Cellvibrio sp. PSBB006: one gene and its partner. The protein of the gene in region 1 interacts with the protein of each later gene in a pairwise test. Links are inferred from orthologs where the notes say so. Each region holds a gene or a part of one and is shown in the gene's direction. Other genes may lie near its edges.

Region 1 (8,770 bases):
ATGTCTATCAGTCCTCCCACACCAGCAGTTCATCCTCTTATGATGGCGAAGACAACGACTTTGACAGCCGGCGCGCCGTTACCGATTCCCTCTACGATCACCTGATGTGGCAGCTCAACCTGACCCCCATGTCAGACCAGGACCGGATCATCGCCATGGCAATCATCGATGCGGTCGATCCCAGTGGCATGCTATCCGTGAGCCTGGCCGATATCTACGAAGGCCTGATCACCGAACTGGATGAACTGGAACTGGATGAAGTCGTTGCCGTACAGCACCGTTTACAACAATTTGACCCCTGCGGCGTGTGCAGCCAAAACCTGTCGGAATGTCTGCTGGTGCAATTGCAACAATTCGCCCCGACCACGCCCTTTCTTGAACCTGCCAAGCTGATCGTCAAGCAGTATCTACCCTTGTTAGGCAGCCGCGATTATCGCCAGTTAATGCGCCGCACCAAGCTCAAAGAGAGCGAGTTAGGCCAGGCCGTGGCATTGATCCAGAGTCTGAACCCTCGCCCCGGCGATATGATTGCTTCCGGTGACACAGAGTATGTTGTGCCGGATGTGTTTGTGGAAAAGCGTGATGGCCGCTGGATGGTGGAATTAAATCCGGATATCGCCCCGCGCCTGAGAATCAATTCGGATTACGCCTCCATGGTGAAGCGGGCTGATTCGAGCAGCGATAACACCTTCCTCAAGGACAATCTGCAAGAAGCCCGCTGGTTCCTCAAAAGTTTACAGAGCCGCAACGAAACCCTGTTGAAAGTTGCCAGCTGTATTGTGGAAAAACAGCGGGGCTTCCTGGAGTACGGCGCCGAGGCAATGAAGCCACTGGTACTGCACGACATCGCCGAAATCGTAGATATGCATGAATCCACTATCTCGCGGGTGACCACCCAAAAGTACATGCATACCCCACAGGGAATTTTTGAACTTAAATATTTCTTTTCCAGTCATGTGAGTACAGACAGCGGCGGCGAATGCTCCTCTACGGCAATTCGCGCCATCATCAAGAAACTGGTGAGTGCGGAAAATCCAAAGAAACCCCTGAGCGACAGCAAGATCACTGAGCTGTTATCTGAGCAAGGCATCCAGGTAGCGCGTCGCACCATTGCCAAATACCGGGAATCACTCAATATCCCGCCGTCTAATGAGCGTAAAAGTTTACTATGACATCCTTTTTCTCCACTGCTAGGCTGATGAATACCCGGATGTGCAGAACACGTTCTACCACTATGCAGAATCAATAATCGTGCCGTCAGGCAAGATTGAGTAACTGTCATAACGAAGAGGAAGTACTATGCAAATTACTATTAGCGGTCACCACCTGGAAGTTACCGACGCCCTCAAGGATTACGTCAACAATAAACTTGAAAGACTCAATAACCATCACGACCGCATTACCAATACTCACGTGATTCTCTCGGTAGACAAGCTGGAGCAAAAAGCGGAAGCCACCGTGCACGTAAGCGGCAAGGATTTATTTGCCGATGCGACATCAGAAGATCTCTATGCCGCTATTGACCTGCTGACCGACAAGCTCGATCGGCAATTGATTAAACACAAAGAAAAAATGCGCAGCCATCGTTAATACATTATGCAAATACAATCTCTTCTCACCCAAGGTCGCACCCTGTGCGATATCGAAGGTGTCAGCAAAAAGCGTGTGCTGGAAATTCTTGCCAACACCATCGCTCAGGATATTCCCGCCATTGATGCCGACGACTTGTTTCGTCGGCTAATTGCGCGGGAACGACTTGGCTCCACCGGCATCGGCCACGGCATTGCTATCCCGCACTGCCGAGTGGAAAACTACGATGGTGTCATCGGCGCCCTGATCACACTGAATCAGCCGATTGACTTTGATTCGATTGATTCCGAGCCCGTGGATATTTTGTTTGCCATGCTGGTACCGGAAAATGCCCACGGCGAACATCTGCAAAATTTGGCAGCCTTGGCTGGCGCTCTCAACGACAGTGGCTTTCGCGAACGTCTACGTAGCGCGGAGAGTGATGCAGCCTTGTATGAGATAGCTGTCAGCAAAGATTGATTGGCGATCTTGGGAAAACACAAGCCCGGCACTCTCGGCGCATTGATGAATGAATCACAGGAATACACGCCCATGCATTTAGTGATTGTGAGTGGATTATCCGGCTCGGGTAAGAGTACTGCACTGCATGTTCTGGAAGATGTCGGCTTCAACTGTATCGACAATCTTCCCGTGAGCCTGCTGCCGGCGCTGGTGGCACAAATCCAGATTCACAAGGACGACACCCAGAAATTTGCCATCGGTATTGATGTGCGCAACGCGTGGCAGGATCTCAACATTTTCCCGATGATGATTGAGACGCTGAAGGAAGCCCATGTGCCATTTCGCGTACTGTTTCTCGACGCGCAACCCTCGGTGTTGATTCAGCGCTTCAGTGAAACCCGGCGCAAACACCCATTGAGCGATACCAATACCAATCTGGAAGAAGCGATTACCGAAGAACAAAACCTGTTGGAACCGATTCGCGATGCAGCGGACCTGGTGCTGGATACCAGCCATCTGAACCTGCACGAATTGCGCGATCTGGTGAAGGAACGAGTCGTTGGCCGTAGCGAATCCAACATGGCGATCCTGTTTGAATCTTTCGGTTTTAAACATGGTATCCCGGTAAACGCCGACCTTGTATTTGATGCACGCTGCCTGCCTAATCCCCATTGGAAACACAATCTGCGACCGCTAACCGGTAAAGATCAGGACGTGATTGATTTTCTTGAAGAACAGGATTCGGTTGAGGAAATGTACGAAGACATCGAGCGTTACCTCACCCGCTGGCTGCCGCGTTACCAAGCTAACAATCGCAGCTATATCACTATCGCCATCGGTTGTACCGGCGGGCAGCATCGCTCGGTTTATCTGAGCGAGCGTTTGCAAAAACATTTCAACCGGTTTTATAACGATGTACAGGTCAGGCACCGTGACATCAATAAACACAAGAAAGCGTGATGTCTTTTTATGCTCATCGAACGAGTAACTATCATCAACAAACGCGGCTTGCATGCCCGTGCGGCCGCCAAGCTGGTAACCACAGCAACGCCGTTCACGGCGCGTATCCAGGTACGCGTTGCCTCGGCAACCTGTGAAAACCACTGGGTCGATGCCAAAAGCGTTATGTCATTGATGCTCCTGGCTGCTACCCAGGGTACCGACATTGAGGTTCAAGTCGATGGCCACGATGAAGCCTGTGCGATGGAAGCCATCCTTAACCTGATCACCCAACGTTTCGAGGAAGATGAATAAGTGCCGGCAAACCACCGCAGATTCCAGTTGTTATTTGCCTGACTTTTACCTAACCTAGCCGCCCTTTTACATACCCATCGCAGATTGGCAACACCATGGTTTATTCATACGACGACATCAACCCCGACGACTACATCCGCAGCAAGTCACAAGCCAAGCGCGAGATGACAGCACTTCAGGAACTGGGCGAGAAGCTGGTGGAGTTGAATGATAACCAGTTGGCCCAGATACCCATCGAGCCCAAGTTGATGGAAGCCATCCATGAAACCCGCAAGATGGTTCACCGTGAAGCACGGCGCCGGCATTTGCAATACATCGGCAAACTGATGCGCACCACCGATCACGCAGCGATTCAGGAGGCTTATGATTTGCTGCAAAGTAAAAGTGATCGCTACATTCACCGTCAGCATCAGGTGGAGCGGTATCGGGATTTATTGATTGGTGGTGACAATCAGGCATTACAGGAATTTATCCAACTGCACCCTGGTGTGGACGTACAACACCTGCGTCAATTGATCCGCGTTGCTCAAAAAGAAGCAGCGGAGAACAAACCGCCTGCCAGCGCGCGCAAATTATTTCGTTATATCCGTGAACAAATGGAAGCCCACGATCACTGATCATTCAGGCGTAGGCTTCGCCTCATTCCTGCACAAAAAAAGCCGGATGGTAAGTCACAAATCCTTGCGGCGTCGGCTGGCAAAACGCCAAGGCAAGAAAATATTCCGCCGGAACATCCCGATAAACCAGTTCCGGCAAATGCCGGAAACCAAAATATTGATAATAATCCGGATCTCCCATCACCACACATCCTTGCGCCCCCGCAGATTGCAAATGCTGTAAACCATGGCGGATAAGCGCTTTACCAATACCGCGCCGTTGATATGCCGGTGCAACAGACACTGGCCCCAGTCCATACCAACGCTCTCTTCCGTCCGATATCTCAACCGGCGAAAAGGCCACATGGCCCACAACATCTTCGTCATCCCATTGCGCAACCAGTGACAAGGTCATGGCCTTGGCGGCACGCAGGGCATTCACAATCAATTGTTCTTTATGGTCACTGAAGGGATGGTCTTCAAACGCTGCCTGGGTGATACGAAAGATGGTGTCGATATCGGTGTGTCGTTCCTGACGAATCAACATGGCTTATTCTCCGATGATGTGAGCCATTTAATGTTGTACCGCAAAGGAGGATTTATCAAATATCACGGCGACGGGGTTTGTTGATCCGGCGCTGAAATATCCTCTTGCCCGGCGTCGCCCTGCGGCGTATCAGACACCGGTTCACCGTTTTCGCCCACACTGTTGCGCAAACTGGTTTCACTTTCGAACAGGCGATCGAATTTCATCTCCGGCTCATCCCAACTGCCGCGGATGCGATAGCTGATACTGGTGGCCTGATCCACCTGCTTTTTAAAGATTTTACTGACCACATACACACCGGCTGCAGCCGGAAGCCCAGTCGCCAATGCCGCGAGAAACGTCAGGTTACCCGCCACCGGCAAGGTGGCAACCAAACGGGAATCGATGGTTTCATCCAGCAGGTTAATACTGCCAGCCATCTGCAATTTGCTCGATGGGCTGCTCATTTGTAAGGGTTCGGTAAAAATTAATTTACCCGCCTCAAAGTTGACACTGCCACGCAGCTCATCATAGGCGAGACCGCTTTTATAAAGATCCGAAAAATCCATCCGCAGACGACGCGCCAGGGTATCGAAATTGACCAGCGCCACCAGCCGCAAAAAGCCATCGCTGCCCACACTGGGATTACGTTTGAAACGACCATTTTCCATCAACAGATTCACTTGCCCTTCGAGCCGCTTCAAACCCACCTGGTGTGGTGAACCGGGCCAGGATAAATCGACTTCATAGCGGGCAGTGGTGCTTTCGATGATGTCCGGTTTTTCCCATTGGCGCATCACATCGGCGATATCACCAGCACTCAACAAACCGACGAAACGCGTGCGCGCCCCATCATTTCCTTTCTGCCAAATTAACTGTGCACCAGCCGGGTTGTTGTTTGCTTCCGTGGGCAATCCGCTGACGGTAATACCACGAATATTGCCGCGAATATTATCGAATACCGTGCCCTGTTCATTCGGGCGCAGCTGCACCGACCAATTGCCGTAATTGCTGTTTTCGTAATGCAATTCTGCGATGCTGATATCCGCGCGGGGCAGACTGCGCGGATCGAATTCCGCCTCAATGCTGTCCAGGTCATCCGCCGATTCGCCCAACATGGAACGCGCCAAATGCAGGTATTTCAAATCCACCGTAATGGGCAGGTTTTCATCTTCTGGCAAACGCACCTGACCAGCCACCGTGGGATTGCCAAATTCAATATGCCAGGCATCAGCGTGCGGCTGAATTTCCAGGGCCAGATTTTCCAACGACACAGGGCCAAGTTCGTGTTTACCCAAGGTGATATCGGCCAGGAAAGGTAACCCGGCAATCCGGGTCGGGTCGGCTTTTTCCGCTGGTGGCGTGCTGGTCTGAACGTTTTCCGATGAAGGGTCAATCGGACTTGTTTCCGCACTCGCCACGGTGACTTTAGGCACGATTTGATCGGTGTAGCGCTGATAGCGTTCCAACACACTTTGCCATTGTTCCAGGTTAAATTCGGGTAAATAACCTTTGAGCAAAAAGCGCGATTCTGCGGGCAGCGATGCCGGTCGTGCGAGGCTGATATTGGCATTGAGCAGACGGTTTCCGTCGCGCTGCAATTTCAGCAAGGCCTGTACGGCGTGATCAGGAATCGTTTTGTTTTGCTCAACGGGAATGTCAGCGTCAGTGCTGACGGCGGCATCAATACCGGGCATGGCATACTTCACATCGATCAGTGAAGTGCGTTGATGAATATGCAGGCTTACTGCCAAGGCGCGTTGTTCTTCGGGTGCTTTACCGTAGGGCGCGGGCAAATCCACCGCCACCCCTTCAAGGCTAGTGTTAACCAGAATATTGGCAAGACGGCGATCCGCCGTGGTGTCAGCAGCCCGAGGTTGATCTTCTACAGGAGCTCCTTCTAAAGACACTTCTTCGCCAGCCTTCGGCACCTGCGCGACAGGGCGATGAATAACTTCAACGCGGGCGTCATAGGGAATCTTGCCGTCGAGGAACAACAGCTCGGGGCGTTTGCTCCATTCCGCCAGACGTTGGTGTTTAACCGCGCCCTTGACCTCAATCAGTGTCTTTCTCTCGTTGGTATTATCAACACTGTCGAGGTTGACGCGCACGGGTTCATCAAACAAACGGCCGGTCAGGTTACGACTACTTAAACCACTCCGACTCGAATAGCTGACCCGTCCACGCACATCTTCCACGTCCAGTTCGTAATCCGGCAGGTTAAAAATCGGCACATCCAGATCGACATCAACACGCTGGTGAGCGCCTTCGCCTGAGCCACCAAGGGGGACGGCGATATCGAGGCGAGCTTCCATGTCACCGTTCAAATCCCAGTGATCCATAGTGTCCCCGATGTATTGGCGTAACCGGCCTTCGCGCAGCGCCCGCAAACCATCGCTGGCCATACCGCTGATGGTGCCCTTTACGCGCAGCAGCGAGCCCTGGCCATTGGGGCGGGGGCGCGATTGCACATGGGTTTGTTGGAGACGGCTGCTGTAGACCCTGCCATCGAAAACACTGGCATCGACGTAATTGTCGTTGACCAATAAGCGCCCCCGTAAGCCGCGCAACGGTGGCCAGCCGTCCTGGTAGTTCAATTCGGCGTTATGGATATCGAGATATAACTGATGACTGCGCGCCATCGCCTCTTTGGTATTCAACGTACCGCGATAGACGAAGCCCACTTCGTTGACCGTCCCATTGTTGTGCTCGCCAATACTCTGCTTCAACCAGGACAACAGGGTTTGCGGTACAACCGCCGGGGTATATTTTTGGTAATGCCCGGCTGCGATCTGACGCGCGCCGATTTGCAGGTATAAATCAATATCGCCGCTGTTGCGCTGCCAGGGAATGGCGAGCCACATATGACCGGTGACTTCCTCTTTGCCACTGCGGAAGCTCAGTTCACCACTGTTGACATAAATCTGGTTATTCTCCGGTCGCAATGACCAGGCGACCTGGCCCTGGGCCGTCTCAAACGCCATGGGTGCCGCATAGGTGGGGATGTAATGCATGCTGAATCCCTGCTGGCTATCAATATTGACAAAGCCACCGCGCTGATCCGCCTGCACAAAACCATCCACCTGCCGCAAGGCCGGCACACCCCGCCAGGCATCCACCCCCACCTGATGGGCATTGGCTTGCAACTGCCAGGTCTTGGGTTCATCCAGCGGCAGGGTTACCTGAAGATTGCGCAACTCACCCTGGGGATTCAGGGTAAGCAGTATGTTCTGTAAATTACCGTCACCGAATGCCCCCGCATCATCGAGAATTCGCGTCCAGCGCTGTAAATCCAGCACATCACTTTGCAACAGCACCGGCCCCTTCAGGTCGGGAGCCGATGCCGAGATATTCAGGTCTTCGATACGGGTTTCATTAACGTCGGCACGAATATCTTGCAACGCCAGTTGCCAACCACCCTGGCGTAACCAATGGCCGTTCACCTGGGTGGTAAAACTGGCCAGGGCCAAACGGCGGTCCAACACCGGCAGGGACAGGGTTTGTAAACCGAGGTTGCCGGTCAGGTTAAATCCCTCGTTGTTTTCACGGGTGCTGAACCACAGGCGAGCATCCAATGAACCGTCACTGCGCCATTGCCAGTCATCGATACCGGGCAAGAGTAAAGCGCCGGCTGCCGCCAGGGGTTCGCTGGTGGGAAACTCGTCCAATTGCAGATAGCCGCGTGCGCTGAAACGTTTCTGCTTGCGCGGATCGCCCTGAGCCTCTATCACCAGCGTCACGGCATTCATATGTTCTTCAACATCGACCTGCAGTGAGAGGCGGTGGAAATTGCCTTTGTTTTCCAGCCTTACGGAGGGGGAGTCCAGCGAGATGGTATGTCCATCGAGAAAGGTAAAATCGAGGTGGGTTTGATGGAATTCGATATGGTTGGACAGCAGCAACATATCGAACAGTGCGTCCAGTTGCGCCGCCTCCTGGTCGTCTCTGGTTTGAAAACGCAGCCCCGGCAGCTGCCAGAAACCCTCAGGTGTCTGCTCAAACTCCAGCTCTGCCTGGTGCACGTTAATCCCGCCCCATACCAAGCGGAAATTGAGCAGCGAACTGATCAGGTCCAACCGCATACGCGCTTTTTGCAAACTCAAGATGGGTTCTTGCGCCTGGCTGGTAATGCGAATATCCCGCGCATCCACCACCGGTTTAAGCCCTTCCCAGTTGGCGCTGATAGCGCCGATGTGAACTTCGGCGTTGAGACGTTCGGAGAGATAGTCGCTTAACTCCTGCGGATACTCACTCAACAGGTGAGAAAAGCTCCGCCCACACTGCACCAACACCGCCAGACTGATCAGGACGATGGCGCACAGCGTGTAAAACTTTTTCACCAGATAGCGAAGCACGCGGATCA
Region 2 (8,961 bases), 1.6 Mb from region 1 along the record:
AATTATTAGTGGAGATTGTATCTGACACATTGTTCAAGATTTTATTGAGCGTATCAGGAGCAATACTTTTAATCGGATTCTATTTTAAAAGCGGGATTCATCTGAATTTTCTGTCAAGGCTCTTTTTATTTTTCCTGTTCATAAGGTTTTCTTTAGCTTTCGTCATCATTATGAATAGTTTTGTAGACCAAGCGTTTCTCGATGAGAAAACACAAGATGATGTAGAAGCACTAAGTTCACTTAGTCACGATATTGATACAGCAAATCAGATACAAAAAATATCTGTCGCAGACAATAAGACACTTTCAGATCAACTGCTACAACTAAATGCAGAGGAGCAATCTATTAGCAGTCTCTTGAAGAAGCAGCACCAACTACGTGAGGACGCAAACGATTCTGTAAATAAAGCTGATGAAAACATCAAAAATGCAGAAGAAAAATTGAGCCTCATGCAAAGGCTGTCGGATAAAGATTTATCGTCATTAAAAAGCACTGCTTCAGCCAAAAAGAAAAGCCTTCAACTTCTCGAAGAACAGATAGAGGAGCTTGAAGAAAATATGGAAGCAATCCAGGAAAGAAAAACCTATATAGAAAATACCCTGACCGGAAAGCCAAACAGCCTTATGGAATCCATCGGAATGACCGTGTCTGATTCGATGTCGTCAATGAAAAGTCTTGGCGATAAATTTAATGCTTTTTCCATGAAGGATAAACTTGAAGGTGCTATAAACGGCATCTTGAATTTAATGACGCTTTTTCTACTAAAGACCATGATCCTGCCCTTGATCTTCTTGTTTGCCCTATCGAAAGCAACAAAACTAATATGGGCAATTGATATAAGGGAAATTTTGACGAACCCAAGAGCACAAGGAAACCAGCACTAAAAAGAAAAGGCGACTAAGCTACTTTTTATGGTGTATTTACACCCAAACGCAGTAAAGTGGCAGCCGCTATCCAGTCGGGCTCCGGATGCGCGACGGCGGATTTGAACCTCAGGTTAACTAAGAAGGCTTATGAAGATCATCATCCTCGGTGCGGGACAAGTGGGCGGCAGTCTTGCAGAGCATCTCGCCAGCGAAGCCAATGACATTACCGTGGTCGATACCGATGAAGGGCGCCTGCGCGATCTGCGCGACCGACTCGATATCGGTGTCATCACCGGCGAGGGGTCACACCCGGATATCCTGATCCAGGCCGGTATTGAAGATGCGGATATGCTGATCGCCGTGACCAATAACGACGAAATCAACATGATCGCCTGCCGCGTCGCCGACAGCCTGTTCCGCACCCCCACCAAGATCGCGCGGGTGCGTTCCACCGCCTACCTCACCCACCGCGCCCTGTTTGAAAGCGGCGCCATTCCCATTGATGTATTGATCAGCCCTGAACAGTTGGTCTCTGATTACATCTTTCGCCTGATCGAAAACCCCGGCGCCTTACAGGTGCTGGATTTTGCGGATGGCAAAGTTCAGTTAGTTGCCGTCCGTGCTTACCACGGCGGGCCGCTGGTGGGTCAGGAGTTAAGCTATCTGCGCCAGCATATGCCCAATGTCGAAACCCGTGTGGCCGCTATTTATCGACGCAATCGTGCCATTATGCCCACCGGTTCGACGGTGATCGAAGCCGATGATGAAGTTTTCTTTATCGCAGCCAAGGCCGATATCCGCGCGGTCATGAGCGAGCTGCGCCGGTTGGAGGTGCCCTATAAGCGTCTGACCATCGCCGGTGGTGGCAACATCGGTTATCGGCTGGCGAAGAAACTGGAAGGCCGTTATAACGTGCGTGTGATTGAACACAACCGCAATCGCTGTGCTCGTTTGTCTGAACAACTGGAACGCGCCATCGTGCTCCACGGCAGTGGGACGGATCAGGATTTATTGTTGGAGGAGAACATTGAAGATACCGATGTATTCCTCGCCCTGACCAATGATGACGAAGCCAACATCATGTCATCGATGCTCGCCAAGCGGCTGGGGGCGCGCAAGGTCATGACGCTGATCAACAACCCCGCCTATGTGGATCTGGTACAGGGCGGCGATATCGATATCGCCATCTCGCCCCAGACCACCACCATCGGCAGTTTGCTGACCCACGTGCGGCGCGGTGATATGGTGAACGTTCACTCACTGCGCCGGGGCGCGGCGGAAGCACTGGAGCTGATTGCCCACGGCGACGCCAAATCATCCAAGGTGGTGGGCAAGGCGCTGGAAGATATCGACTTGCCGGAAGGTGCGAATATCGGGGCAATTGTGCGCGATACAGCAGATGGCGAAAGCGAGGTTATCATCGCCCACGACGATGTGGTGGTGCAGTCCGGCGACCACGTGATTGTGTTCCTGCTGGATAAAAAGCACACTCGCGACATCGAGAAGCTGTTCCAGGTCGGCTTCACCTTCTTTTGACGTTTAACGCCCACTGATGGATTACGTGTGACATGAATTTTGCCATCATCGCCCGGGTGCTGGGCGTACTGCTCACCCTGTTCAGCCTGACGCTGTTGGTACCTATCGCCATCTCCCTGTGGTTTGACGACCACAATTACATGACCTTTCTGTTGGCCTTCGCTATTACCTTCGCTGCCGGTATCGGCTTGTGGCTGCCGGCGCGCACCAGCAAAGCGGACCTGCGCACCCGCGACGGCTTCCTGATTACGGCACTCTTCTGGTCGGTGTTGAGTACCTTCGGGACGCTGCCGTTGATCCTGTCCGATGGGCTGACTCTGTCCTTTACCGACGCCATGTTTGAAGCCGTTTCGGGCCTGACGACTACCGGGGCTACCGTCATCAGCGGCCTGGATCAGCTGCCGCCCTCCATCCTCTACTATCGCCACCAGTTGCAATGGTTTGGCGGGATCGGGATCATCGTGATCGCCGTGGCAATTTTGCCAATGTTAGGCATCGGCGGCATGCAGCTGTACCGCGCGGAAGCGCCAGGACCGGTGAAGGACAACAAACTCACGCCGCGTATTACGGAAACCGCCAAGGCACTGTTCCTGATGTACCTGGTGCTCACTATCACCTGCGGTGTCGCCTATTGGCTGGCGGGGATGAACTGGTTTGAGGCCCTATGCCACGCGTTTTCCACCGTCGCCAACGGTGGCTTCTCCACCCACGATGACAGCATTCGCTATTTCGATAGTTCGGCGATCTTGTTGATATGTTCCATCTTTATGCTGATATCGGGCGCCAACTTCGCACTGCACTTTTTCGTGTGGCGCGAAAAAAGCCTGCATTACTATTTCGCCGATGCAGAGTTTCGGTTTTACTTCGGCTGGATCGCCGTGGGCACGCTGGTAACGGTGAGCTACCTCTATTTCACGCATACCTACGACGCCAAAGACAGTTTTGTCATCGGCTTCTTCAACCTGGCATCAACGCTCAGCACTGCCGGGTTTGCCGCAGACTTTGTCGCCTGGCCATCCTTCCTGCCTTTTGCCCTGTTTATCCTCGCGTTTCTCGGCGGTTGCGCCAGTTCCACCGGCGGCGGCATGAAGATGATTCGAGTATTGCTGCTCTACAAACAAGGTATTCGCGAAATCCATCGCCTGATCTTCCCCAACGCGGTCATCCCTATCAAGGTGGGGCGTATCAATGTGTCGGATCGCGTGGTGGAAGCGGTGTGGGGATTTTTTGCGATGTACGTGGTGATGTACATCCTGATGTTTTTGCTGCTGTTGATGAGCGGCCTGGACCTGGTTACCTCCTTCTCTGCTGTCGGCGCCTGTATCACCAATCTCGGTCCGGGCATGGGCGAGGTCGCGTCCAACTACAGCAGCATCAACGCACCGGCAAAATGGGTGTTGTGCTTCGCGATGCTGTTGGGGCGGTTGGAGGTGTTTACGTTATTGGTGTTGTTCAGTCCGATGTTTTGGCGGCGGTGAGTGTTGGAGCGTGGGGTGTCGGCTTACGCCTTTGGCTAAGCCGACCTACGGGATCAACAAACACCAAACATCACAGGCCGTCTTTTACAAAGGTGCGCATCACATAGTCCACCCGCTGTTCCGGGGTACGGTGGGCGCGGGGCTTGAGGGATTCGATGTGGCGCAGACGGGGTAGTAAACCACGACCATTGGCGACCTGAATCGATAATCCGGGGCGCGCATTCAATTCCAACAGCTGCGCGCCACGCACTTTGTCGAGCACGATGTCGGTGCCGATATAGCCCAGGCCGGTCATCTCATAACAGCGAGAGGCCAGCAATAGCATGTCACGCCAGTTGGCGATCTGAATTTCATTGAGCGGGCGTTTGGTGTCCGGATGATGGGTAACCGGCTTGGAGAATTGCACGGCTTTGAGCGCGCGACCGGTGGCGATATCCAGCCCCACCCCCACTGCGCCCTGGTGCAGATTGGCTTTACCGTCCGAGGCATGGGTTGCCAGACGCAGCATCGCCATCACCGGATAGCCCTTGAACACGATGATGCGGATATCCGGTACGCCTTCGTAGGAATAGCCTTCAAACGAATCGTCGAACTGGATCAGGTCTTCCACGATCACCATGTCCGGTTTGCCGCCCAGTGAATAGAGACCCGCGAGGGTGTTACTCATGTGGCGGCGGATATCTTCGACAGTAATTTCCGCGCCGGATGATTTGATGAACTTGTCGCCGCGTCGGCCGATAATGACCAGAATCCCCTTACCGCCGGAACCCTTCGCCGGCTTGACCGCGAAGCCTTCCAAGCCTTCCAGCTTCTTTTCGATATGGGCAATCTCGTGCTGCTGTTCAACCACAAAAAACAGACGCGGCGTCGCCACTTCATATTCTTCGGCCAGCAGCTTGGTCTTGAGCTTGTTATCCACCAAAGGAAACAGGTGGCGGGAGTTGTAGCTGCCAATAAAGTCGCGATTGCGGCAATTCATCCCCAGAATTCCCATGCGGCGCAGGCGCCACGGACTGACCCATTTCACTTGGTGCCACCCGCCTTGTCTTCGACAGTTTCGTTCTCCACCATGGCGCGGAAGCGGCGCAACTCAGAGAATTTGTAGCCAGTGTATTGACCCATCAACATGATGAACGCCAGGAACACCAGGTTGAGCTCCGGGAAGTTAAAGGTCAGGTGACCGATCAACGGCAATTGCATCATCAGGTAGGCCAGCACGGCGACAAGCAAACTACCCCCACCCTGCACCAAGACTTCTTTCGGGCCTTCTTCTTCCCATAGGATCGACATCCGCTCAATGGTCCAGGCGATGATGATCATCGGGAAGAAGGTGATGGTCATACCGGTATTCAGACCCATCTGGTAACCAATCAGGCTGAGGATGGAGATAATAAAGATCACCAACACCACCAGCGTGGCAATCCGTGCAATCAATAACAGGTTCAGCCGCGAGAGATAGGTGCGCAGCACCAGCCCGAAGGACACCACGGTAATAAAACTGAATAACCCGAGAACGAGCGAGGTTTGCAAGAAAGCGAGCGCAATCAGGATCGGCATAAAGGTGCCGGAGGTCTTCAAACCCACGATTACGCGCATGAACACCACCACCAGCGCACCGAGCGGCAGCAGGAACAGCAGCTTGAACATGCTCTGTTCTTCAATGGGCAGGCGATGCACACCAATGATGGAAAAGATGCTGTCATTGGTCTGGGCGCGGGCCAGTTCGAGCGCCGGGACTGTCTGGTAAATCATCGAGAAACCGATACGCGAGTTGCGCCCACCCACCACGTCCAGCAACGACTGATTGCCGCGATGCCAGATCAACAGATTCTCCGGTACGCCTTGTTGGCCGGTGACGGGATTAAACAGCACCCATTCTTCGCCGTCATAAACTTCCACCATCTGCGTCAGGGATTGGTGACGACGGGCATCCTCAAGATACAAACCCATGGCACTGCGGGCGGGGATACCGGCCTGATTGAGCAGCTTTTCCAGCAGAGTGGCCATATTGGGCTCGGCCGCCAACATCAGCGATGCGTTCTGGTCTGGCGAGGGATCTTTAAGCAGCTTGATCAACTCCCGCGTCATGCTTTGCGGCGTGCTGGAAGTGGACAGCGCCACCGCCAGTAGTTGGCCGGCAGCGGTTGCCTGGGGGCCATCCCAGATCACGGGTTTGGCTTGGGGTGGTTCGGGTTCCATGGTCGGCTCGTAATCCAGACCACCGACGAATTGTGCTTTGTAATACAGGGTTTGCAGACCGCTGGCGCTGCGCTTGGTCCACTCGCCACGACGGCCTTCACTGCTCTCGATGACCGACCAGCCGTAACCGGGCGACGCGGCTTGTTCGGTGAACATGCGGAAACCGGGCGGGTTATCCGGCAAAGCCAGATTGGCGACGACGGCATCACCGCTCGCATAAAAATCTACCCGTGCCTCAATCATCCACACCGGGCGCTGCTCACCGGCCAGAAAGGGAATCTCCATGGTGGTATGACGCAGCCAGGCGGTGCCCAGCCCGAGCAGAATCAATCCGACAATAATGCTGTAAAACGGAACGCGGGAGGGTTTGTTCATTGGTCAGCCTGTGGTTCAGGTTTAGGCTCTGGTTGGGTTTGCGGTTTGGCTTGAGGCTCGCTGGCCGCCTTGGGCTTTTCTTCCGTTTTGGGTTTGTCCTGTGGCTTGGGTGCTGGCTCGGGCGCTTTCTCCGGGCGAACCGGAGGAACAATTTCACTGCGGCTCACATCAACCAGCATCACATCGCGCAATACATTGCGACCAATAATCATCGGCTGTTCCAGATTGCTGCGGTCAGCGAGGGTGAACTCGGCATTCTGGGTAATCTTACCCAAGGTAATCCGCATCTCCACCACCGGACGACGCTCCGGTTCTTCAGCGCCGGACTGAACAATGTGCACACGACGGACCCGTTTACGCTCAACCTCAATCGGCTCGCGGGTGGTCGGGTGGTACACGATAAAACGCACCCACTCTTCGCCGTTGCGCTCAAAGGTCTGAATGTCACGGGCATCCATCGACGCTGTGGTGGCACCGGTGTCGATACGCGCACTCATGCTGATGCCCAGATCGTTGAGGTAAACCTGTTCTTTCTCACCCACGACCTGCTTATCCTGAAATACCGTGTCATTAACGTTGGTCGCCTGCACCGGGCGCGGTGGCAATTTCGGACATACAATCGGGCGGGGTCTTTCTACGGGCGGCGGAGGCGGTGGGGGAATGGCAGCGAGTTTCTTTTGTTCCTCAAGACTCTCACTGAGCATATTGATGGTTTCTTCCAGCTTGGTCTGTTGCTGGGTAAAGATTTCCTGCTGGGATTTCTGCGTTGCCAGACATTGGTCCAGCGCATCCAGCTCAGTTTTTTTAACAAACAGATGAGAGGTCGAACTGCAAGCAGTCAGCGTTAACCATAGCGAACCAAAAAGGAACCAATGCAAACCTGACTTTGTGTTATTGCTCATTATTCTGGCCAACGACTATCACATGATTTGAATACAGAAGATGCTGGGTTAGCAGCGACGGATGAGCGCCCTCGTCAATAACACACGGAGCGCAGCGACATAAAAGCCGCCTAATTGTAGCCCTAAGACTGGCGCAACACACTATGGTGAAAAAGGATTTTTTGCAAAGCGTGCATATCGATAGCCACGCGCTAATGCTTACCCCGCTACGCCGTCTGGCGGGATGATTTCTGGTAATGCCGGGGATAACCCTCCGGCAGGCGACGAAAACGTTTGTATTCCCACTGATACTGCGCCGGCGCGCGTCGCACACACGCCTCCACACTCGCATTCATACCCGCCAGCGAGGTCAACTCATCCTCACTGTAAATCGCCGGATCGGCATCCAGCACCACCATCTTGAACCCACCCGGCACCCGCTGCGCAAAAACCGACGCCACCGCGCAACCGGTCTTTTGAATCAGCCCGTGGATCAAACCAATCGTCAGCGCCGGCTGACCAAAGAAAGGCGCAACACCCCCAGCCGCCGTCTTCTCTGGCACCTGATCCGGCAGGATGCCCACGATGGTGCCCTGCTGCAACGCCTTGAGCAGCATCATCACACCCTTGCGATTGGTCGGCGCCATCGTAATGTTCAACTTACTGCGCCCGTTCAACACCAATTCATCCATCGCCGCCGACTTCAACGGCTGATACATCGCCGTCAAGGGCGCAATACTCGCCAGATAAGGCGCCACCACCTCCCAATTCCCATGATGCGGCGCCAACACCAACAACCCTTTCCCCAAAGCCAACTTTTCCCGCAGGATATGCTCGCCCTCAACCTCCACCATCTTGCTCTTAAGCCACGCGTAATCTTTCCGCCAAACCGCACCCGCCTCCATCGCCGTCTTCATCGTCTCCTGCAAACTCTGGCGCGCCAACGCATGAATTTCTTCTTCATTTAACTCCGGAAAACACAAACGCAAATTGGTGATCGTCACCTGCTTCTCCCGCCCCCGCCCGCGCCATAACAAACCACCCAGAAAAGCACCCAGAGCACGGCTTACTGATAACGGTAAAAGCGAAAGGAATTTAATAAAGCTGACGACCAACCAGTCTTTCATTCTTGTTGAGCTCATTATTGTGAACAACTACTGCCAACAACTGGCAAAACGGCCAGCCAGCTTACCGGAAAAAAACCCACAACTGAACGCCGGGTATTGCTCCGATCTTCCATGGTTTCCGATCTTACCCCTGAGACCATCACCAGCAAGGATGCTGGTGATGAGCCCCGATGGACGACCCACATGGATGTGGGAAGTGTCCCGAAGCGCCGGGAGCGCGAAGGGGCCGGGTTTACGGCGAGTCTCAGAGATAACCTCACAATCCATCCACAACCATGGAGCCCGACAGTACTAATGCCGCACCAGTCCCGCTATAATCCGGCGCTCTTTTATCTTTTCGAACCGCAAGCCAGAGGCAAGTCTCCGTGTCTGACCATCAAGATTCCGCAGGTTCTCCCAAGCCTGATGCAAAAAAACCGGATGTAAGCACCTTCCAAGGGCTAATCCTCGCCCTGCAAGAATATTGGGCACGCCAGGGTTGCGTGATCCTGCAACCGCT

What was found.
Region 2: the proteins of ptsN (region 1) and trkA interact in binary tests that used the Escherichia coli proteins (3 or more experiments, as listed by UniProt). The link is inferred for Cellvibrio sp. PSBB006 from one-to-one orthologs.

The regions. Positions count from the first base shown.
Region 1 is NZ_CP021382.1:4,866,742-4,875,511, reverse strand. The notes cover bases 590-3,322. They hold ptsN (PTS IIA-like nitrogen regulatory protein PtsN), read left to right. Parts: upstream 590-1,596; coding sequence 1,597-2,049; downstream 2,050-3,322. Other genes in these bases: CBR65_RS20285 (HPr family phosphocarrier protein), read left to right, coding at 3,001-3,285; rapZ (RNase adapter RapZ), read left to right, coding at 2,122-2,991; hpf (ribosome hibernation-promoting factor, HPF/YfiA family), read left to right, coding at 1,300-1,590; CBR65_RS20305 (RNA polymerase factor sigma-54), read left to right, coding at 590-1,172. Also shown: more of CBR65_RS20305, read left to right, coding at 1-589; ribosome biogenesis factor YjgA, read left to right, coding at 3,381-3,902; CBR65_RS20275 (GNAT family N-acetyltransferase), read right to left, coding at 3,925-4,428; CBR65_RS20270 (YhdP family protein), read right to left, coding at 4,491-8,770. UniProt on the Escherichia coli protein: Seems to have a role in regulating nitrogen assimilation.
Region 2 is NZ_CP021382.1:3,300,185-3,309,145, forward strand. Bases 284-3,207 are described here. They hold trkA (Trk system potassium transporter TrkA), read left to right. Parts: upstream 284-1,013; coding sequence 1,014-2,402; downstream 2,403-3,207. Other genes in these bases: CBR65_RS13575 (hypothetical protein), read left to right, coding at 284-884; CBR65_RS13585 (TrkH family potassium uptake protein), read left to right, coding at 2,435-3,207. Outside these bases: more of CBR65_RS13575, read left to right, coding at 1-283; more of CBR65_RS13585, read left to right, coding at 3,208-3,880; CBR65_RS13590 (alpha-L-glutamate ligase-like protein), read right to left, coding at 3,951-4,907; CBR65_RS13595 (inactive transglutaminase family protein), read right to left, coding at 4,904-6,454; CBR65_RS13600 (RimK/LysX family protein), read right to left, coding at 6,451-7,356; CBR65_RS13605 (lysophospholipid acyltransferase family protein), read right to left, coding at 7,563-8,462; glyQ (glycine--tRNA ligase subunit alpha), read left to right, coding at 8,828-8,961. UniProt on the Escherichia coli protein: Part of the constitutive potassium transport systems TrkG and TrkH. May regulate the transport activity of TrkG and TrkH systems. Binds to NAD(+) and NADH.